Regions from separate parts of the Bradyrhizobium sp. BRP19 genome, predicted to be linked through region 1. Evidence: predicted binding sites of a transcription regulator. Region 1 holds the regulator's gene; each other region holds the start of a gene.
The links. Region 1 encodes LexA, which represses DNA repair genes until DNA is damaged. Its sites were predicted from a motif close to TGTTCNNNNTGTGTTCNG; they were not measured.

Region 1 (7,551 bases):
CGTCTCCAACCATGGCGGACGCCAGCTCGACCACGGCCGCGGCGCCATGCACGTGCTGCCGGAGATCGTCGACGCCGTGAAGGGCCGCGCCAGGATCATGGTCGACGGCGGCTTTTGCCGCGGCACCGACATCGTGAAGGCGATTGCGGCGGGCGCCGACCTCGTCGGCATCGGCCGGCTGCAATGCTGGGCGCTGGCGGCAGCCGGCGAAGCCGGCGTCGCGCGGATGCTGGAGTTGCTCGAAGACGAGGTGCTGCGCTGCCTCGGCCTCCTGGGCGCCACCTCATTCGCCGAGCTCGACAAATCCTGCCTGCATCCGGCGGCCGCCACCAACGCGCCCAGCGTGTTCAGCGCGTTCCCGCTGTTCGACCACGAGCCCTATCGTTACTGACGCGCCATACTGAAGTGAAAAGGACGCAATGACATCGCTCTCTCCCGGCAGCGCGGATGCGCTGCTGTTCGACCTCGGGCGCGTTGTGCTCGACATCGACTTCTCCAAGGCGATCGCCTGCTGGGCGGGACATGCCGGCTGCCAGCCCGAGGCCATCATCGCGCGCTATGTGCGCGACGAGGCCTACCGGTTGCACGAGATGGGCAAGATCAGCGATGGGGACTATTTCGCCTCGCTGCGGTCCTCGCTTGGGATCGGCATCTCGGATGCGCAATTCCTGGAAGGCTGGAACGCGATTTTCGCCGGCGAGATGCCTGATATCGCCGAGCTGCTGCCGCGAGCGGCGAAGCAGATGCCGCTCTATGCCTTCTCCAACACCAATCGGCCGCACGTCGACTATTTCTCGAAGGAATATGCCGGTCTGCTCGGCCATTTCCGCGAGCTGTATCTGTCCTCCAGCATCGGCCTGCGCAAACCGGATGCCGAGGCCTTCGACCATGTCGTGGCGGCGATCGGCGTGCCGGCCGAGCGCATCGTGTTCTTCGACGACCTCGCCGAGAACATCGAGGGAGCGCGGGCGCGCGGGTTGACCGCCGTGCATGTCACCTCGCCGCGTGATGTCGGGAACGCATTGAAAGCACTGGGGATCTGAGCCGCGGGAAAGCCCGGAGCGCGCTCACTTGCCGGAACAAAAACTGCTGAAAATGTGGAACCTGATCACTTTGTGCATTTTTATACAGAGTTCCGGGAACGGAATACCACCCTTCGGACTCATGAGTCCGTTGGGACTTCTACATTGGACTGATCGACGTGCTGGGCAAGACCTATCTCACCAAGCAAGCCTCTCTCCTGCTCGAATTCGCCAGAACCACCTCGGATTCTGACCTCTCCGCCAAGCTGATCAGCAAGGCCGCCGACCTAAAATCCCAGGCGGACCCGCTGCCGGACAAGGATCAGGGTCCCAAGCCGCCCGACGTCGCGGACATCAGTCCGGGCGATCCGACGGGGCGTTGAACGATGTTGGCCGTGGCGCTCGTCATTCTCGTCCTTGCCATGGCAATCCTCGTTCCGGTCTGTCTCGCCTTCCGCATCATGCCGTGGCAGAGTTGAGCCGACCTCCTCCACCCCGCGATCACGCAGGATAAATCATCCCGCGTGCTGCTTTGCCTCACGCCTGCACTCGGCTAGAACTCTCGCCGCCCATTGACTGATGTGCTCAGCAGGAGTTCGCTCTTGGCCCTGATGCCGGTTTCTGACGCGCTCGCCGCGGTGTTGGCCGGCGTCGAGCCGCTGGCTGAACAGATGGTTTGCCTCGACGAGGCCTACCATCGTGTGCTCGCCCGCGATGTCGCGGCACGGCGCACGCAGCCGCCGGAGGCAATGTCGGCGATGGACGGCTATGCCGTGCGCTCGGCCGACGCAGCCATCGATTCCAGCCTGACCGTCGTCGGTGAGGTCGCAGCGGGCCGGCCGTTCGCGGGAAGCGTCGGCCCCGGCGAAGCCGTGCGGATCTTCACCGGCGGCGTCGTTCCCGACGGCGCCGATGCCGTCGTGATCCAGGAGGACACGGCTGCCGACGGCAAACATGTCACGATCAAGGAAGCCGCCATTTACGGCCGCCACATCCGCCCTGCAGGCGTCGACTTCCGCGAAGGCGACGTGCTGCTGCGCAAGGGAATCCGCCTCACCGAGCGCGATCTCGCCCTTGCCGCCGGAATGAATCATCCGCATCTCGCCGTCATCCGCCGCCCGAGGGTTGCCGTTCTCGCCACCGGCGACGAGCTCGTGATGCCGGGCACCACGCCTGGTCGCGGCCAGATCGTCTATTCCAACGGCTATGCCCTGCATGCGCTCGCCCGCAGCGAGGGCGCCGAGACCATCGACCTCGGAATTGCCGCCGATACACTGGAGGCGACGTCCGCCGGCATCCGCCGCGCGCGCGAGAGCGGCGCCGACATCCTGATCACGACCGGCGGTGCCTCGGTCGGCGACCACGACCTGGTCCAGCAGGCGCTCAAGGGCGAAGGCATCGCGATGGCGTTCTGGAAGATCGCGATCCGGCCGGGCAAGCCGATGATGCACGGTCGGATAGGCGCGATGCGCGTGATCGGCCTGCCCGGCAATCCCGTGTCGTCCTACGTGTGCGCCTTCCTGTTCATGGTCCCCTTGATTCGCGCCCTGTCGGGCCGTTCAGCGATTCATCATCGGCGCGAGCGCGCCGTGCTGGGCCGCGATCTCGCCGCCAACGACCAGCGCGAGGACTATCTGCGTGCGCGGCTGGAGGAGCGCGACGACGGCACGCGCGTCGCCCTTCCGGTCAGCCATCAGGACTCCTCCCTTCTTGCGAATCTCGCTGCGGCACAGGTACTTCTGGTGCGCGCACCGTTCGCGCCGAAGGCCGAGGCCGGCACGCCTTGCGAGGTGCTCCGGCTGCCCGTCTGAGCCGCCCAGCCACACGCATTCCGCGAGCTTGGCCGCGTTCACCATAAATTAAGCAGTTGCGGAACACATATCGAACATATAGTGTCCGTTCATGATTTGTTTCGAGGATGTAGCGGCTTAGTGCCGGCTTCATCGTGTCGGAATCGAACGACATCAACCGGGGGACTTTGGTCGAGATGTTGACGCGCAAACAATACGAGCTTCTGCGGTTCATCAGCGAACGTCTGAAGGAAAGCGGCGTGCCGCCGTCCTTCGACGAGATGAAGGATGCGCTCGACCTGCGCTCGAAGTCAGGCATCCATCGCCTGATCACTGCGCTCGAGGAGCGCGGCTTCATTCGCCGCCTGCCCAACCGCGCCCGTGCCATCGAGGTGATCAAGCTGCCCGAGCTCCAGGCCGCCGCCGGCAATCGCCGCGGCTTCACCCCGAGCGTGATCGAGGGCAATCTCGGCAAGGTGCGCGCGAGCTCCAGCCCGCCCGCCGACGAGGGCGAACGCCCCGTCGCGGTGCCCGTGATGGGCCGCATCGCCGCCGGCACGCCGATCGAGGCGCTGCAGACCCGCAGCCATACCATCAGCGTGCCGCCGGACATGCTCGGCTCGGGCGAGCACTACGCGCTCGAAGTGCGCGGCGATTCGATGGTCGAGGCCGGCATCCTCGATGGCGACATGGCGCTGATCCAGCGCAACGAGACCGCAAATACCGGTGACATCGTGGTGGCATTGATCGACGACGAGGAGGCCACGCTCAAGCGCTTCCGCCGCCGCGGCGCCTCGATCGCGCTCGAGCCCGCCAATGCCGCCTACGAGGTCCGCATTCTTCCGCCGAACCGCGTGAAGATCCAGGGCAAGCTGATCGGGCTTTACCGGAAGTACTGATACGGGAAACATCAAGCGCCGCGCGCGTTTCGATCGGCATCGGCGATCCAGGATCGGAGCGGATACTTGTCCGCTCCGGCTGGACGGTTTCTCTGGTTCTGCGCCGGCTGTCCGGTCCATCTTCCCGCGCGACATTCCCCCGCGCAGGCGCGCAGCCATTTCTGCTTCGCCGGTAGAGTTGTGCCGGCAGTGCTGATAGCTCCGGCCGAATGCAAGGACGCGAGGTTTGTTCCTATCGAATCCGGGAAAGATAATGTGATCGCGCGCTGCGGACGCGAGCCGCAGATTTGCCCATAACCGAGCAGAGCGTTGTATGCTTCCACTCTGATAGAGGCCTGCGCCTCGAAAGAGACGCGGGTCGCTATCCCAGCATGAGGAGCACCCGATGTGTGACTACAGCCTGCATGCCGTCGCGACGCGCCCCGCCGAAGTCGGCGAGACGATCGTCACGACAACCTTCCGCGGCACCTCGACGCGCGGTTTCGCTTCCGAAGCCGATCCCTCCGTCGCGGTCTGTCTGCTGCCGGGGACGGAGCTCGCTTTCGCCGACAACGTCCGCTACGACAACCGCTGGATCTGGACGCGCACCGTGAACTCTCGCGTCGGCAAGTTCGGCAAGATCGACCCGCACATTCCCGATCGCCATCATGACGCGATCGAATTCCCCGACGGCAAATACGTGCTGGTGACGCAGCTCGTCGAAGGCCAGCGCGCGACCGTGCTGCAATTGCCGGTGACGCAGCCAGCCCCCGAGCGCGAGCACAAGCCGCAGATCGTCGCCGACACGCGGCCCACGATCACGCGCCTGCCGATCGGCTGACGCCCTTCGGCCAACAGGCCGAGCCCGGGATTGAAATTGCCGTCGCCGGCCGAGGCCGGCGAGCCCGGTAAGTTTGTGTTTCAGGACATTCGATCGGCGAGCCCACCGCCGCGCCTCGTCGTCGCACGAAGTTTGGGCCGTGCTGCCCGCATTTTGAACGTCCGCTCCGCAGCCAAATGACCGATGCTGTCGTGGTTTGAGGCGGCGGACACGCTCGATGAAGACCTTCATTCGCGTCGTTGAACTTTGGGTACCCGACCGGACGCGCATGCGGCTGGAATTCGGCGGCGGCCTCTACGACGATGGGCTGTCCGCGTTCAAAGCCGTCAGCGAAGAGCTGCACTTCGGATATGACGAGGGACTTCCCGGCAAGGCCTGGGCCTGTGGCCACCCCGTCATCCTCACGAAATTCGCCAACTCCTATTTCAAGCGGACCGATCAGGCCGCTGCGGCCGGCCTCACCTGCGGCGTGGCGGTGCCGGTGTTCGCGGGCGAATTCCTGCAAGCCGTGCTGGTGCTGTTCTGTGGCGACGACGAGGCGCACGTCGGCGCGATCGAACTCTGGCACAACGATCCTGATCTCTCGCATGAGATGGGGCTCGTCGATGGCTATTACGGCACCGCGGACATGTTCGAATTCAACTCCCGCCACACCAGATTTCCGCGCGGCTTCGGCCTGCCCGGACGCACCTGGAAGGCGGGCCTGCCGCTGATCATCAAGGACTTGCACGACGCCAAGAGTTTCCTGCGCTGGGAGGACGCCGCCAAGGTCGGGATCAATCTCGGCGTCGGCGTGCCCTACCGAACCGGTACCAAACAGACCTGGGTTCTGACATTCCTCTCCGCGCAGGCAACGCCGATTGCACGACGCTTCGAGATCTGGGTCCCGAACGAGGACCGTTCGGCGCTGGTCTTTCGCGCCGGCGATTGCAGCGCGCAGACCGACCTCGCCGCACGCTATGCGGCGCAGTCCATCGCCAGGGGCGAAGGCAGCATCGGCGGCGCCTGGGCCGCCGGCATGCCCGCGCTCAACGACGATCTCACCTGTGACGGCTCGATCGCCGGCTCCGAAGCCCGCGCAGCCGGGCTGAGCCGAATGGTGGCCCTGCCGGTCATCGGCAACGGAAGGCTTGACGCCGTGCTGGCCTGGTATTTGTGATCCGCGTCAATCGTCGGCCTGCAAGTCGGCCTCCGATGGCGTTGCGTCCCGATTGCGGGGCACGGCCGCCTTCGGCACGAGGCTGCCGTCGAAATCTCCCTCGCCGGCGCCGGCCGGCAGCCAGGGACGGCTTGCTCCCCTCGTCCTCACCGCCTGCACCGAAAAGCCCTCGCCGCGTCTCGTCAGAGCCAGTGCGCCCTGACTGGCAAGACGCGCCCGATCGACCACCATCGCCGCGCAATCGGGTGGCGCAGGCCGCGCCGTCACCACCAGCGCGGCGCGGCTGCAATCATCGGCCAGCGCGTCGATACGCGTCGCCAACGCGATCAGTCGTCCGTCCGCGAGCGGCGCCACGCAGCCGGACTCGTCACAGGACACCCCACTCGCCAACGAGGCGTTGCCGGCATCGCGCGGATCGGCATCGGCAGCCAACCACTCCTTCAGCAGGAAGCTGTCCTTGCTGGCGCGGATCACCTGCAAGCGCCCATCCCCGCCCCGGATCGCGACGCTCGCGCCATCCCCGGCAATCAGGATATCGGGCTGCCGCACCGACAGTCCCCAGAGGATCGCTGCCAGCAGCACCAGGGCGCCGGACCAGCGCAAGGGCGTGCGCAACAGGCCCATCACGATGAGCCCGAGGCTCGCTGCGATCAGCGGCGCGATCCCGAAGGCGGGAATGCGGCCGACGGCGCCCGGCAGGGCCGCCACCCAGCGCGCGACCAGGACCATCCACTCGATGCCGATCCCCATCAACCACCAGAACACGCCGTCGAGCCCGAAGGGCGCCGCGAGCAGCCCCAACAGCCCGGCCGGCATCACCAGCGCCGAGACCACCGGCATGGCGCCGAGATTGGCGAGCACGCCGTATGGGGTCACGCGATGGAAGTGGAAGGCGGCGTATGGCGTGGTCGCGAGCCCCGCGATCAGCGAGGCCAGGAACAGCATCGCGATCTCGCGGCCGCCCCACAACGCGATCCGCGCCGTCGCGGAATGATCGGGCGATGCGAGCAGATTCGGCATGCCGATCTGCACCAGCGCCACCAGCCCGAGCGTTGCCGCAAACGACATCTGGAAGCTTGGATGCACCAACGCCTCCGGCGCGACCGCAAGCACGATCAGCGCGGCAACCGCCAGCGTGCGGAAGGTGATGGCGCGGCGGTCGACCATCACTGCGATCAGCACCACCGCCGTCATGAAGAACGATCTTTGCGTCGCAACCTCCGCGCCCGACAGCAACAGGTAGAACGCGGCCGCGACCAGCGCCGCGGCGGCCGACCATTTCTTGATGGCAGAGCCGGCCGCCAGCCCCGGGATCAAGGCCAGCAGCGCGCGCACCGCGAAGAAGACGACGCCGGCGACGACCGCCATGTGATAGCCGGAGATCGACAGCACATGGCCGAGTCCCGAGACGAACATGGCATCGTTCACGGGCGCGGTGATCGCATCGCGCCGCCCCGTGAGCAGCGCCGTCGCAATCGCGCGGTTGTCGCCTTCGAGCGTTGCGCGGATGCGCGCGTCGATCGCGTCGCGCAGGCCCTGCATGAAGGCGGCATAGCGCAGCCGCAGGCCGCCGCCATCCGGCGGTGTGGACGCCGTGATCGCGCCCATCACGAAGCCGGAGGCGCCGATGCCCTGGAAGAACATGTCGCGCGAGAAATCATAGCTGCCGGGGCGCACCGGCGAGATCGGCGGCATCAGCCGCGCCTTCAATTGCACGAAGCTGCCGACCTCCGGCGCCGTGCCCTTGCGCACCGAGAGGCGGACGCGCTCGAGCTTGACGTCGCTGCGCTGCGCCTCCATCGCGCTGACGCGCAGCACGAAGCGATCGGTGCGCTCGCGGATGTCGCGCGCTTCCACGAAG
Region 2 (7,551 bases), on a different contig from region 1:
CATCGGCTGCGAATTCAACAGACCGCAGCAGAAGGCGTCGGGATGATAGTGCTTCAGCCACGACGAAATGTAGACCAGCTGTGCAAAGCTCGCGGCATGGCTCTCCGGAAAGCCGTAGGATCCAAATCCCTTGATCTGGTCAAAGCAGCTTTTGGCGAAGTTGGGATCGTAGCCGCGCGCCACCATGTTGCCGATCAGCTTCTCCTCATATTGGCCGATGGTGCCGACATTGCGGAAGGTCGCCATCGAGCGGCGCAGGCCGTTGGCTTCCTCGGAGGTGAAATGCGCGGCCTCGATCGCAATGCGCATCGCCTGCTCCTGGAACAGCGGGACACCGAGCGTCTTGTGCAGCACCTTGTAGAGTTCGTCCTTGTCGCCATGCTCCGGCGACGGAGACGGATAGCTCACCTTTTCCAGCCCGTTCCGCCGCCGCAAATAAGGATGCACCATGTCGCCCTGGATCGGCCCGGGGCGCACGATCGCGACCTCGATGACGAGATCGTAGAAGGTGCGCGGCTTCAGCCGCGGCAGCATGTTCATCTGGGCGCGGCTCTCGACCTGGAACACGCCGAGCGATTCCCCGCGGCACAGCATGTCGTAAACCCTGGGGTCGTCCTGCGGGACGCTCGCCAGCATAAAACGCTCGCCCTTGTGCTGGTCGATCAGATCGAAACATTTCCTGATGCAGGTCAGCATGCCCAGCGCCAGCACGTCGACCTTCATCATGCTCAGTGCATCGACGTCATCTTTGTCCCATTCGATGAAGGTGCGGTCGTCCATCGCGGCATTGCCGATCGGCACATAGGTGTCGAGCCGGTCCTGGGTCAGTACATAGCCGCCGACATGCTGGGACAGATGGCGCGGGAATTCAATCAACTCGGTCGCAAGCTCGACCGCGAGGTTGATCATGGGATTGTTCGGATCGAGCCCGGCCTGCCGGACCTGCATGTCGTTGAGGCCCTTGCCCCAGCTGCCCCAAACGGTGTCGGCGAGCGCGGCGGTGACGTCCTCGGTCAGGCCGAGCGCCTTGCCGACGTCGCGGATGGCGCTGCGCGGGCGATAATGAATGACGGTGGCGATGATCGCGGCGCGGTGGCGGCCGTAGCGGCGATAGACATATTGCATCACCTCCTCGCGGCGCGAATGCTCGAAATCGACGTCGATGTCGGGCGGCTCCAGCCGCTCCTTGGAGATGAAGCGCTCGAACAACAGGTCCACCTTGGTCGGGTCGACCGAGGTGATGCCGAGCACGTAGCACACGGCCGAGTTCGCCGCCGAGCCGCGGCCCTGGCACAAAATGTTCTGGCTGCGCGCGTAGTGGACGATATCGTGCACGGTGAGAAAGTAATGCGCGTATTTCAGCTCGGCGATCAGCGCGAGCTCCTTCTTCAGGGTCGCGCGCAGCTTGTCGTCGATCTTGCCGCCGAAATATTTGTCGACGCCCGCCCAGGTCAGGTCCTCCAGATGCCCCTGCGCGGTCTTGCCCGGCGGTACCGGCTCGTCGGGATATTGATACTTCAGCTGATCGAGCGAGAACTCGATTGCGTCCGCAAAGCGCATGGTCTGCGCAATCGCCTCGGGAAAATCGCGGAACAGCCGCGCCATTTCACGCGGCGTCTTCAGGAAGCGCTCGGCATTGGCCTCTAACTTCCGCCCAATCGCCTCGATCGTGGTCTTTTCCCGGATGCAGGTCAGCACGTCCTGAAGCGGACGGCGGCCGGGATCGTGATACAGCACCTCATTGGTCGCGAGCAGCGGCACCTTGGCCTTTGCGGCGAGATCATCGAGCCGCAAGAGGCGACGCTTGTCGTCGCCGCGATAGAGCAGGCTCGCCGCCAGCCACACGCCCTCGGCACGGCTCGCCTTCAGCTTTGCGAGGACATCCAGCGCCCGCGCCAGCTCGAAACGATGCGGCAGCGTCAACACCAGGAGCTGGCCTTCCGAGAATTCCAGGAGATCGTCAAGCCTGAGATGACACTCGCCCTTTTCGATCCGCGTGATGTCATCGCCACGCTTGCCCCTTGTCAGGAGCTGGCACAGCCGGCCATAGGCCGCGCGATCGCGTGGATAGACCAGGATGTCGGGCGTGCCGTCAATGAAGACGATGCGAGCGCCGATCAACAGTTTCGGCTTGTGCAGCACCTCGTCATTGTCAAGCTCCTGGTAGGCGCGCACCACGCCGGCAAGCGTGTTGTGGTCGGCAATGCCGATCGCGGGAATCCCGAGCTTGCTCGCCTGATGCACATAGGCGCGCGGATCCGAGCCGCCGCGCAGGAAGGAGAAATTGGTGGTGATGCCGATCTCGGCATAGCTAAGGGTATTCATGCGAAGAGACCGTGCACATACCAGCCGGGAGACGCCGGCTTGCCGTCACCGTCGAACACCTCGCCTTCATAGAGACCGTCGCGAAAGATCCAGAAGCGCAGGCCTTCGGCATCCTCGATGCGGAAATAATCCCGCGTCAGCTGCTTGCCGTCCTGCCGCCACCATTCCATCGCGATGCGCTCGGGCCCCTCGACCCGCACCACCGCATGCAGCGCGCGCCGCCAGGTGAATTGATGCGGCGGACCGTCTGGCACGGTCGCGAACGGCACCTTGATCGGCTCCGGCTTGTCGAACAGCCGCAAGGGACGCAGCGGCGGCTCGCTCGCGACGCGCGCCGGCCATTCAGCCTGCATGGCAGCAGCGAGATGATGCTGCGCCGATGCGGCCCGCACCGCGCTTTCGGGGATGTGGGTATCCTGCGGCAGGTGCACGACGACACGCCTGCCGCCGATCCGCGCGGCGATGCGGTCGATCAGCGCCGCGAGCTCGTCATTGTCGTGGACATGGGCATCGAGATCGCGCTGCTCCTGCACCACGATTTCGGTGCGGCTCGCCGACAACCGCACCATGTCGAAGCCGAAGCCGGGATCGAGGGGATCAGCGAGTGCATCGAGCCGCTCGCGGAACAAGCGGTCGACCACGGCGCTTCGCGTCACCGGACGTCCGGTCTCGACCGTAATCGTACGCACCACACCGTCGGTGCGGAAGAACGCCGCTTCAAGCCGCCGCGCGCCTTTGCCCTGCTTCTCCATGGACGCGATCAACGTGTCGGCGAGCCGCGACAGCGTCATCGCGATCATGGTGTCGGTTGCGATCGGCTCGGCAAAGCGCTTCTCGACGATGTAATCGGGCAGCGGTTTGCGCGGGCTGATCGGCGCATCACCCTGCCCCAATGCATGGGCGAGCAGCGTGGAGAAGCGCGCGCCGAACCGCGCCGTGATCTCGGAGGCGCTGCGCGATGCGACGTCGCCGATGGTTTTCAGCCCGGCACGGCGCAGGCCGGTGGTGATGGCTTCACCCGCACCGAGCGCGGAGACTGGAAACGACCTGATCGCCTCCGCCTCGCCGCCATCGGCCACGATGGTGCCGGATACCTGCCGCGTCAGCGTGCGGGCGCAGATCGAGGTGCCCGCGATCGCCGCGCTGACGGCAAAGCCTTGCCGGCCGAGCGCACGGACCAGCGTCTTGAGCAGCGCGGCCTCGCCGCCGAACAGATGCGCGCAACCGGTGATGTCCAGGAACAGCCCGTGCGGTGGATCGAGCGCCACCAGCGGCGTGAAGCGGTCACACCAATCGGCGATATCGCTGAGCGTCTTCGCATCGGCCACGGTATCGGCGTCGAACACACGCAAATCCGGGCACATCGCCCGCGCATTGGCCAGCGGTTGGCCGATATACAGGCCGAGGCGCTCGGCGGCCTCGTCCAGCGCATGGATCACCAGCGCATTGTTGTCCTTGATGACGACAATGCTCGGCTCATGGTTGGTTTTACCCAGCCCGGCGCTGCCAAGGAACCGCTGGATCCTGTCGATGGGCAGGCGCGGCAGCCACAGGCTGAGGATACGTCGACGGTTCACTGAACTGGCACTCATCACAATTCCATTCCATGATCCACCGGCCGCAGGGGCCATGACGATTGCGCAAGAGTTCGGCATCGAACACCGGCGCGCCCCAGGCACTCCACACCGAGCCCGGCGGCGAAGGCGCCGCACGCAGCATCCATCGTGTCTCCGCGGTCGAGGGCAGCGGCTGCGCGGCCATCCGCAGCAAGAGGCCGGTCACGCCCGAGCCTTGCGCGGCCAGCGTCAGCTTGCGGCTTGCCACCAGATCGAACTGCCTGGTCTCGCCCCAGAGCTCGAGCACGACGGCGCCGAGCGCATCGCAGGCGAGCGCGTCGGCCGAGGTGCGCAGCGCGCTCTCGACATCGGCGGCGCGCACCATCACCACACGGCGCGGATCGAGACCGAGCTCGGATAGCCCGCTCATCGACAGCGCGCCGGTTTCGAGCTCCGAAAAATCTTGCCGCACCCACAATAGCGGCCGGCGCGCGCTCACGCGTCCCGCAAGGCCCATGACAAACCCCGTCGCGGCCGCGCCCTGTCGCCCCTCGCAAAACACCTCGTGGATCGCCGCGCGCGCGAGCCCGCCCTTCAGCGCGGCGTCGGCCGCGCCATGGCCGAGCGCGATGCGATCGCGCGGATGCACGACCTCCGCCGTCTCGATGCGCTCGATCTGGCCGCGCAGGATCGCAAGCGCGCTCATACGTGCGCCGCTCATGCTCGCCGCTCCTCAGAGGTGATTGCCGATGGCTCTCAAAAAGAGAACCAGCGGCTGGCTCATTTGTTCATGATATGTTCTAATATAAAGCTAACGGCGCCGGCAGAGTCAATCGAATTGGCGCATCCAAAGATTCATGAGCGGAATCAAAGAGATTCAAACATGGACGTACAACGCAAGCTGGAGATTCTGGCGGATGCCGCCAAATACGACGCATCCTGCGCCTCCAGCGGTACCGAGAAGCGGGATTCCAGCGACGGCAAGGGCATGGGCTCGACCGCGCCGGGCATGGGCATCTGCCATTCCTACGCGCCGGACGGACGCTGCATCTCCCTGCTCAAGGTGCTGCTGACCAACGCCTGCAATTACGATTGCCTTTATTGCGTCAACCGCGCCTCCTCGAATGTCCCACGCGCCCGCTTCACCATCGACGAATTGGTCAGGCTCACGCTCGACTTCTACCGGCGCAATTACATCGAGGGCCTGTTTCTCTCCTCCGGCATCATCCGCAGCCCTGATTACACGATGGAGCAAGTGGTGAGCGTCGCGCGAAAACTGCGCGAGGAGCATCATTTCCGCGGCTACATCCATCTGAAGACCATTCCCGAGGCCGACGACGCGCTGATCGCCGAGGCCGGCAAATATGCCGACCGCCTTTCGATCAACATCGAGATGCCTGAGGAGACGAGCCTGCAGCAATTCGCGCCGGAGAAGGACGTGCGCGCGATCCGCCGCACCATGGGCTGGCTGCGGCTGAAGCTGGACGAGGCCGAGGAGAGCCGCAGCGCCAAGACGAAGGCCAAACCGCAGCGCTTCGCGCCCGCCGGACAAAGTACGCAGATGATCGTCGGCGCAGATAGCGCCTCCGATCACACCATTCTCCACACCAGCGCCAACCTCTACGGCGCCTACCGGCTGCGGCGCGTCTATTACTCCGCCTTCAGCCCGATCCCCGATGCCAGCCGCGCGCTGCCCCTGCGCGCGCCGCCGCTGCTGCGCGAGCACCGGCTCTACCAGGCCGACTGGCTGATGCGGTTCTACGGCTTCGACGTTGGCGAAATCGTCGACGACAGCGCGATGCTGCCGCTCGACATCGATCCCAAGCTGGCTTGGGCGCTGCGCCACCGCGACCGCTTCCCGCTCGACGTCAACCGCGCCAGCCGCGAGGAGCTGCTGCGCGTTCCGGGCTTCGGCACCAGGACGGTCGAACGCATCCTCGCAACGCGGCGCACCACCACGATCCGCCTCGCCGATCTCGCGCGGCTGCATGTGCCCCGCGACAAGGCGCTGCCGTTCATCGTCCTCAGCGATCACCGCCCCTCACCGCATCGTCTCGATGCCGCCGGGTTGATCGAACGGTTCAAGCCGAAAGCAACGCAACTGGGATTTGGCTTCTGATGCAGTACATCATGCTCGACACCGAAACCGATTTCGACGGCTGGCGCAAAGCCGCGCGCAGCCTCGTGCTCCATCACGTGCCGCCCGGCGCGGTCACCTGGACCGTGCAGGGCCACGAAGCCGAGCTGTTCGCACCGTCCTCGCCGTCTCCGATCCTCGAGGTGAACGACGGCACGTTCACCGTCTCGGCAAAATTCGTCGAGCTTGCCAAGGCGGCGATCCTGCATCGCGACGGCGAGCGCTTTGCGATCCTCTATCGCTTGCTGTTCCGGCTGAAGGACAATCACGATCTCATCGAGGTCGCGACCGACCCCGATGTCGCGCTTGTCTCGGCCATGGCGAAAGCGGTCTATCGCGACGAGCACAAGATGCATGCCTTCGTGCGCTTCCGCGAGATCGGCCGGGAACGCCAGGCGCACTACGTCGCCTGGTTCGAGCCGGAGCATCACGTCGTCGAGCTCGCCGCGCCGTTCTTCGCCAAGCGCTTTGCCGACATGCCCTGGTCGATCCTGACGCCGGACCTCTGCGCGCATTGGGACGGCCATGCGCTCTCGTTCACGCCGGGCGTCAGCAAGAGCGAGGCGCCGGGCGAAGACCGGCTGGAGGAAACCTGGCGGCGCTACTATGCCAGCATCTTCAATCCGGCCCGGCTCAAGGTGAAGGCGATGCAGGCCGAGATGCCGAAGAAATATTGGAGGAACCTGCCCGAGGCTTCGATCATTAAGCCCTTGATCGAGGACGCCGAGCGCATGACCGGCGCCATGATCGCCAATGCCGCAACCGATCCGCACAAGCCTCAGAAGCGGCCGGAGGCTCCGATGAAACGCAAGTCAGCTGCCGACGATCTCGAAACGCTCCGCGAGGAGGCCGCGCATTGCCGCGCCTGCCATCTCTACAAGGACGCGACACAGACCGTGTTCGGCGAAGGGCCGAAGAATGCCAACATCATGCTGGTCGGCGAGCAGCCCGGCGACAAGGAAGACCTCGCCGGCCATCCCTTCGTCGGCCCGGCCGGGCAAATGCTCGATCGCGCACTGGAGGAGGCCGGCGTCGACCGCAAGAAGGTCTATGTCACCAACGCGGTGAAGCACTTCAAATTCGTGCCGCGCGGAAAGATCCGCCTGCACCAGAAGCCGAACACACCTGAGATCCGGGCGTGCCGGCAATGGTATGAGCGGGAAGTTTCGACAATCCAGCCCGATCTCATCGTGGCAATGGGCGCCACTGCCGCGCAGAGCGTGTTCGGCAAGATCACCCCCATCGGCAAGAACCGCGGCCGGTTGATCGAGCTTCCCGACGGGCGCAAGGCGCTGGTGACGGTGCACCCGTCCTATCTGCTGCGACTACCTGATCCCGAAGCCAAGGTTCTGGAATATCGGCGCTTCGTCGAAGATCTGAAGATCGCCGCCGGCCTGCAGAAGAAGGCCGCACGGGCTGCGTGAATACAGCGGGAATGGCCTCACGCCGTTGTTGACGATCCGATTTCTCAAATAGACAAGGGCCCGCGGAATGCACGGGCCCTTTCACCTGTGCTTCGGACCCGGTCCTACG
Region 3 (7,551 bases), 110 kb from region 1:
CGCGAACAGAAGCGCGGCAAGAACTGCGAGAATTCGGATCATGACAACTCCGGATCAGAGAGAAGAGGAAGCGCGCCGTTTTCAGGCGAATTTGGCCTTGAGCTGTGCCGCGACCTGCGGCGGGACGAAGGCCGAGACGTCCCCGCCCATGCCGGCGATCTGGCGCACCAAAGTGGCGGTGATCGGGCGGACCATGGGAGAGGCCGGCAGGAAGACCGTATGCACCTCCGGCGCCATGGCCTCGTTCATGCCGGCGAGCTGCATCTCGTAATCGAGGTCGGTGCCGTCGCGCAGGCCCCGGATCATGATGGTCGCGCCGTGTTTGCGCGCCGCGGTCACCGACAGATCGTCGAACGTCGTCGCCTCCAGCACGCAGCCGGCCTGCGCCGCAATCGGACCGCAGACCTCCTCGAGCATCTTGAGGCGCTCCTCGGTCGAGAACAGCGGCTTCTTGCCGGGATGCACCCCGATCGCGACCACGAGCCTGTCGCACAAGGAAACGCTGTGCCGGACCACGTCCAGATGGCCGTTGGTGATGGGGTCGAAGGAACCTGGGTAGAAGGCGATGCGCGGCATGGCCCCGTCCTACCGCGCCCCGCCCGGGCCGGCAAGCCGGGCAGGTTCCTAGCTCGTTTCCGGTCCAGCCCCTCCGAAAATGTCCCGTTGGGCGTCAGCGGCAGCCGGTTTGTTTCGTCCTCGGGCGGCCACGAAACAAAACGGAGCGCGAACGAAACCATTTCCCACATCGGCGAAGACGTCCGGAAACTGGCCATGGTTACTAATCCGGCCAACGAATGACGGGCCGCGTACTGGGCGTAGGCGGCCGCATCACAGGGGACTGTCATGATCAAGACCATTTCAGCGATCGCTCTGTCTGCGTGTGTTGCCGCGGCCCTCACCCTCCTGCCCGGCTTTGCCCCGAAGGTCGAAGCCAGCGTGCCGCAGCCGCTGGCCAAGAGCGACCGGCTCGACATCCGCAGCATCGGCCGTGACTGCTCGCAGCAGGCCTGGCCGAACTTCGAAGCGTCCTGCCTGCGTAGCGCCGGCACCAAGGCCAACGTCCGCGAGGCCCGCCTCGTGACCGCCAACCGCACGCCGTAATCGGATCTGTCAGGTTCGTGTCGGGCGGGTCCCTCAATACCCCAGGAATTTCTGTGACGTCTCGTCGCAGACTACGCGACGCTCGCGCCCGTCGGAATGGCCCGACGGGCGCGATCTCGTTCAGGGGGCACTATCGGCTGCGAGGAACGGCGGGTGGATGAGTCCCGATTCGCCAGCCTCTATTCCCCGTTCGCTCCATTCCCGTTCTCGGCCTCTTCCGTGATGTGCTCGACTGACACCACGTGCTCGTCCTCGGCGGTGTCGAACACGATCACGCCTTGCGTCGAGCGGCCGGCGATGCGGATGCCTTCGACCGGGCAGCGGATCAGCTGGCCCTTGTCGGTGACCAGCATGATTTGATCCGCCTCCTCCACGGGGAACGAGGCGACGAGATTGCCGTTGCGGTGGTTGACGCTCATAGCGACGATGCCTTTGCCGCCGCGGCCGGTGGTGCGGTACTCGTAGGACGAGGTCCGCTTGCCGTAGCCGTTGACGGAGACGGTCAGCACGACCTGCTCCTGCGCCGACATCTCGACATAGCGCTCCTGCGGGAGCTGGAAGCTGCCCGAGGTCTCCTCGGCCTCGGCATCGGCCGGCGCCTCGTCTGCGGCGGCTTCGCCCGCGACCGCGCGGCGCATCTTCAAATAGGCCGAGCGCTCGTCCGAGGTGGTGTCGACGTGGCGCAGGATCGCCAGCGAAATCACCTTGTCGCCTTCGCCGAGCGCAATGCCGCGCACGCCCATCGAGGTGCGCCCGGTGAATACGCGCACATCGGTGACGGGGAAGCGAATGCACTGGCCGCCCGCAGCGGTCAGCAGCACGTCGTCGCGCTCGGTGCAGATCTGCACGTCGACGATCGCCTCGTTGTCGTCGAGCTTCATGGCGATGATGCCGGAGCGGCGGACGTCGACGAAGTCGGACAGCTTGTTGCGCCGGACGTTGCCGCCCGTGGTCGCGAACATCACGTCGAGCTGGCCCCAGGTCGATTCATCCTCCGGCAGCGGCATGATGGTGGTGATGCGCTCGCCCTGCTCCAGCGGCAGGATGTTGATCATGGCCTTGCCGCGCGCGTTCGGCGCGGCCATCGGCAGCCGCCAGACCTTTTCCTTGTAGACCTGGCCGCGCGAGGAGAAGAACAGCACCGGAGTATGGGTCGAGGCGACAAAGAGCCGGCTGACGAAGTCCTCGTCGCGGGTCTGCATGCCGGAGCGGCCCTTGCCGCCGCGGCGCTGCGCCCGGTAGGCCGACAGCGGCACGCGCTTGACGTAGCCGGCGTGCGAGACCGTGACGACCATGTCCTCGCGCTGGATCAGGTCCTCGTCCTCGACCTCGCCCTCCTGCTCCATGATCACGGTGCGGCGGGGCGTTGCGAACTCGGCCTTCACCTCGGCAAGCTCGGTCTTGATGATGTCGAGGATGCGCCCGCGCGAGCGCAGGATGTCGAGATAATCGCTGATCTCGCCGGCGAGCTTGGACAGCTCCTCGCCGATCTCGTCGCGGCCGAGCGCGGTGAGGCGTGCCAGGCGCAGCTCCAGGATCGCCCTCGCCTGCTCCAGCGAGAGGCGGATCGTCCCGTCTTCGTTGATGCGGTGACGGGGATCGTCGATCAGCGTGATAATGTCCTCGACATCGCGCGCGGCCCAGTCGCGGGTCATCAGGGTCTCGCGGGCGGCGGCCGGCGTCGGCGAGTGCCGGATCACCTTGATGATCTCGTCGATATTGGCGACCGCGATGGCGAGGCCGACCTGCTCGTGCGCGCGCTCGCGCGCCTTGCGCAGCTTGTATTTGGTCCGGCGGGTCACGACCTGCTCGCGGAAGCCGACGAAGATCGTCAGCATGTCCTTCAGGTTCATGGTCTGCGGACGGCCGGAATCGAGCGCGACGGCGTTGACGCCGAAGCTCGTTTGCAGCGGCGTGAACTTGTAGAGCTGGTTCAGTACCACGTCGGGCACGGCATCGCGCTTGAGCTCGACGACGACGCGGTAGCCGTCGCGGTCGGACTCGTCGCGCAGGTCGGAGATGCCTTCGATCTTCTTTTCCTTGTAGAGCTCGGCGATGCGCTCGACCATCGTCGCCTTGTTCACCTGATACGGGATCTCGGTGATGACGATCGCCTCGCGTTCTTTCCGGAGCGTCTCGAAGGTGACCTTGCCGCGCATCACGATGGAGCCGCGGCCGAGATGATAGGCGCTGCGGATGCCCTGGCGTCCGAGAATGATGCCGCCGGTCGGGAAATCAGGCCCCGGGATGATGGCGTTGAGCTCGTCGATCGTCAGCGCCGGATTGTCGATCAGCGCGACGCAGGCGTCGATCACCTCGCCGAGATTGTGCGGCGGGATATTGGTGGCCATGCCGACCGCGATGCCACCGGCGCCGTTGACCAGGAGGTTCGGGAACCGGGCGGGCAGCACCACCGGCTCCCTTTCGGAGCCGTCGTAATTGTCCTGGAAGTCGACCGTATCGTCGTCGATGTCCTCGAGCAGCTTCAGCGCGATCTTGGTCAGGCGCGACTCGGTGTAGCGCATCGCCGCCGGGGGATCGCCGTCGACCGAGCCGAAATTGCCCTGCCCGTCGATCAAGGGCGCGCGCATCGAGAAGTCCTGCGCCATGCGCACCAAGGCGTCGTAGATCGCCTGGTCGCCATGCGGATGGTACTTACCCATGACCTCGCCGACGGCACCGGCGGACTTCTTGTGCTTCTTATCCGGGGTATCGCCGCGATTGTTCATCGCGAACAGGATGCGGCGATGGACCGGCTTCAACCCGTCGCGGGCATCGGGCAGCGCACGCGCCACGATCACGCTCATGGCGTAATCGAGGTAGGACTTCTTCATCTCCTCGTAGATCGAAACGGGGCGAATGTCCGAGGGGTGCGCCGGCTGGTCGCCGGGCTTGTTATCGTCGTCAGCCAAGGGGGAATCCGGTGAGGGTTTGTCTGGGAATCATATAGCGCATCCGGGGTCGGATAACCACCCTGACCGCCCTCGGAAAGTCCTTTTTCCGCTTATTCTTCCAATAACTTACGGCTTCGGAACAGCGCCCTGCACGCCCCCGGAATCGGTCCTTCATGAACGCCCGCAACGCCGGCCTGAACACGCGTCAAGGGGCCTCCGGTCAACCCGTTTTGCCCGGCTTGATACGAACCTCACCCCACACATGAAGCGCGCCCGGAAAATCCGAGCCCGTTCAGTCAATTAGGAATGTCTCCTGACGGGGAGGCGCAAGCGGCGCCGAGGTTGCCGCCGCATCTCCGTCGAGTAATCCCGCCCTCTCAGAACGGGATATCGTCGTCCATGTCGCTGTTGCGGCCGCCGCCGGCGGCAACGGGACGGCGCGGCGCGCTGCTGACGGGTCCGGAGGAGCCGAAGTCGCCGCCCGGCTCGTCGCCGAAGCTGCCACCTCCGCCGCCGCCACCGCGGCCGTCCAGCATCGTCAGCGTTGAGTTGAAGCCCTGCAGCACGACCTCGGTCGAGTATTTCTCGACGCCGCTCTGGTCGGTGTACTTGCGGGTCTGGAGCGCGCCTTCGATGTAAACCTTTGCGCCCTTCTTCAGATACTGTTCGACGATCTTGCAAAGCGGCTCAGAGAAGATCACGACGCGATGCCACTCGGTCTTCTCCTTGCGCTCGCCGGTGTTCTTGTCGCGCCAGGTCTCCGAGGTCGCGATGCTCAAATTCGCGATCGGCCGCCCGTCCTGGGTGCGGCGGATTTCGGGATCCTTGCCGAGATTTCCAACCAGAATGACCTTGTTGACGCTTCCCGCCATCGCCGCTCTCCACTCCGAATGCCACTGAATTTCAAAAGGGCGAATCCGCTGCCCGCGTTCCTCTGCGCCCGCTAGGGCGACCCTATACGCTTGCGGGCACCGATCAGCCTGCCACCCCCAAGGTTATCCCCACATATAGCATCGCGCGCACGTTTGTTCCAGATTTGTTCTTCGGCACGAGCGAGCGGAAATTTCCCGCATGTCCTCTCATGCCACAAAAAAGGACAGCCCTCGAATGGAACCTTTTTGGGTTCCCGAGTATGGCAAAAACCATTTAACATTCATCAAGTTGGAACCCATTCAATCAATCCGCAAGTGTGGCATTCCGGAGACGGACTCTGCCCTTTCCTTAGGCTACCTTTGCCTTGGAATTGATTCATATGGGTGTCGCGTCTGATCAGCCGCTTCGGGGACTTTCATGAAGCGGACGAAACTTGGGGAGACTGCAATGAATAAGATTCTTTTCGGCGTAATCAGTGCAATGGCAATGGGGCTGTCGGCTCCGGCAAGCGCGGCGGATATGGCTGCGCGTCCCTACACCAAGGCTCCGGCCCCGGCGGTCGCCGCGGTTTACGACTGGAGCGGCTTCTACATCGGCGTCAACGGCGGCGGCGGCACGAGCCGCAAGTGCTGGGACTTCGTGACCCCGGTCACGGGCGTTCTGGTGGCTGAAGGCTGTCACGATGCGACCGGCGGCACGGTCGGTGGTCAGATCGGCTACCGCTGGCAGTCGACCAATTGGGTGTTCGGCCTCGAGGGCCAGGGCAACTGGGCTGACTTCTCGGGGGACAACGTCAGCCTCCTCTTCCCTGGAAGCGCTTTGGTCACCGGTGATCGTAACCGCTCTCACATCGATGCTTTTGGCCTGATCACGGGCCAGGTCGGTTATGCCTGGAACAACGTGCTGCTCTATGTGAAGGGCGGCGCCGCCGTAGTCGGGGACAAGTACGACGTCTATGCCGCGCCTGGCACGCCTGGCGCCGGCACGCTGCTGGCGTCGGCTCGCGAGACCCGCTGGGGCGGCACCGTTGGCGCCGGCCTGGAATTCGGATTTGCTCCGAACTGGACGCTCGGCGTCGAGTACAACCACATCTTCCTCGGCGACCGTACGATCGCCTTCACGACGCCTGCGGGCGTTGCCTTCGGGAGCGATCGCATCAGTCAGGACGTCGACATGGGTCTAGTCCGCCTGAATTATCGCTTCGGCGGCCCGTTGGTCGCGAGGTACTGATATCCCTCTCATTTCGCGAGCAAATGGAAGGGCCGGCCCTGCGCCGGCCCTTCTTTTTTTCGGCACATGCCTGGACGTAAATAAGTCAGTAACCATCACCTTTTGGACTGTTGTGGCTTTTCGGAGACACAACTTGCGGCTTTGGTGGTGTAAAGACGGCGTCAGTTGGGCCGTTTGAGTCCGCTGCCCTTCCGCCACGGAAGGCAACAACAGAAACTGGGACTGGGATTAAGTTGAAAATGAAGAAGGTTTTGTTGGCTTCGGCCTGTTTGTTCGCTCTCGCGGCCCCCGCTTCGGCTGCTGATCTGGCAGCCCGCCCCTACACCAAGGCGCCTGCGCCTGTTGCCTCGGTCTACAACTGGACCGGCTTTTACCTGGGTATCGTCGGTGGCGGCGCCTGGGAAAACAGCTCCGATGATCCGCGCATGCAGGGCGGTTTCGTCGGCGGCACCGTTGGCTACAACTGGCAGACCTCCAACGTCGTGTTCGGCATCGAAGCTGATGGCGCGTGGGCTGACGTAAACGCCTCGGCGACCGGTCTTGTTGATTTTGGTGGCGCCCTCGTTCCCACGACGGTCAGTTCGCGTATCGACGCGCTCGGCACCGTGCGTGGTCGCATCGGCTGGCTCGCTTCCCCGAGCGTCCTGCTGTACGCCACGGGTGGTTACGCCTGGATCAACAACAAGATCAGCGTCAGCGCGCCCCCTGTTCTGAGCCTCTCGGAGAGCCAGTTCCATTCGGGCTGGACGGTCGGCGCGGGCGTCGAGGCGATGTTTGCTCCGAACTGGTCGGTCAAGGGCGAGTACCTCTATCGCAGCCTGGGCGGCGAGACCTACTTCTCGGGCGTCTTCCCGGTCAACACCGGCACTCTCGACCTCCACACCGTGCAGGTCGGCGTGAACTACCACTTCGGCGGCCCGGTCGTCGCCAAGTACTGAGCTTCGTCTCTGACGCATCATCGTCACGAAAGGCCGGCCTCGCGCCGGCCTTTTTGTTTGTTGCGGCCGCCCGTTCGCTCGCGCTTTTCGAAGGGGTGTGGCCGCTGGGTGACACAACCTTTGGCTTCAATGGTGTAAAAGCAATGACGTTGCTTGAGTCATAAGGTCCGCTGCTCTTCCGCTCTCCGGAAGACCGGAATGAGAAATGGAAGTGGGGAATGGATATGAAGAAGCTTTTGCTGGCTTCGGCCAGCTTGTTCGCACTCAGCGCGTTGGCACCGGCCTCGGCGGCCGATTTGGCAGCCCGCCCCTACACCAAGGCTCCGGTGGCACCGATCGCGGTGTACAACTGGAGCGGTTTCTACCTCGGCGCCAACGCCGGCGGTGGCTGGAGCCGCAACTGTTGGGATCTCACCAGTGTCGGCCCCTTCGTGGTCGCTCCGGCGGTGGCCGAAGGTTGTCACAATGCGACCGGCGCACTCGTCGGCGGCCAGATCGGTTATCGCTGGCAGTCC

Region 2: the regulator LexA is predicted to act here: its motif matches at 4,667-4,684, upstream of I6F36_RS16780 (putative DNA modification/repair radical SAM protein).
Region 3: the regulator LexA is predicted to act here: its motif matches at 5,022-5,039, upstream of I6F36_RS00490 (single-stranded DNA-binding protein).

What each region holds. Positions count from the first base shown of each region.
Region 1 covers NZ_JADYVZ010000001.1:210,694-218,244, forward strand. Annotated here, with positions in the region: gene I6F36_RS01010 (alpha-hydroxy acid oxidase) at 1-391, shown strand, start outside; gene I6F36_RS01015 (HAD family phosphatase) at 420-1,043, shown strand; gene I6F36_RS01020 (hypothetical protein) at 1,202-1,405, shown strand; gene glp (gephyrin-like molybdotransferase Glp) at 1,625-2,833, shown strand; gene lexA (transcriptional repressor LexA) at 3,010-3,711, shown strand; gene I6F36_RS01035 (hypothetical protein) at 4,097-4,531, shown strand; gene I6F36_RS01040 (GAF domain-containing protein) at 4,749-5,690, shown strand; gene I6F36_RS01045 (ComEC/Rec2 family competence protein) at 5,697-7,551, opposite strand, start outside.
Region 2 covers NZ_JADYVZ010000004.1:490,238-497,788, reverse strand. Annotated here, with positions in the region: gene I6F36_RS16795 (error-prone DNA polymerase) at 1-2,325, opposite strand, end outside; gene I6F36_RS16790 (DNA polymerase Y family protein) at 2,322-3,917, opposite strand; gene I6F36_RS16785 (ImuA family protein) at 3,814-4,602, opposite strand; gene I6F36_RS16780 (putative DNA modification/repair radical SAM protein) at 4,765-6,000, shown strand; gene I6F36_RS16775 (UdgX family uracil-DNA binding protein) at 6,000-7,442, shown strand; gene I6F36_RS16770 (M20 aminoacylase family protein) at 7,547-7,551, opposite strand, start outside.
Region 3 covers NZ_JADYVZ010000001.1:95,717-103,267, forward strand. Annotated here, with positions in the region: gene I6F36_RS00470 (peptidylprolyl isomerase) at 1-42, opposite strand, end outside; gene coaD (pantetheine-phosphate adenylyltransferase) at 82-576, opposite strand; gene I6F36_RS00480 (hypothetical protein) at 844-1,101, shown strand; gene gyrA (DNA gyrase subunit A) at 1,281-4,013, opposite strand; gene I6F36_RS00490 (single-stranded DNA-binding protein) at 4,373-4,867, opposite strand; gene I6F36_RS00495 (outer membrane protein) at 5,316-6,098, shown strand; gene I6F36_RS00500 (outer membrane protein) at 6,338-7,036, shown strand; gene I6F36_RS00505 (outer membrane protein) at 7,261-7,551, shown strand, end outside.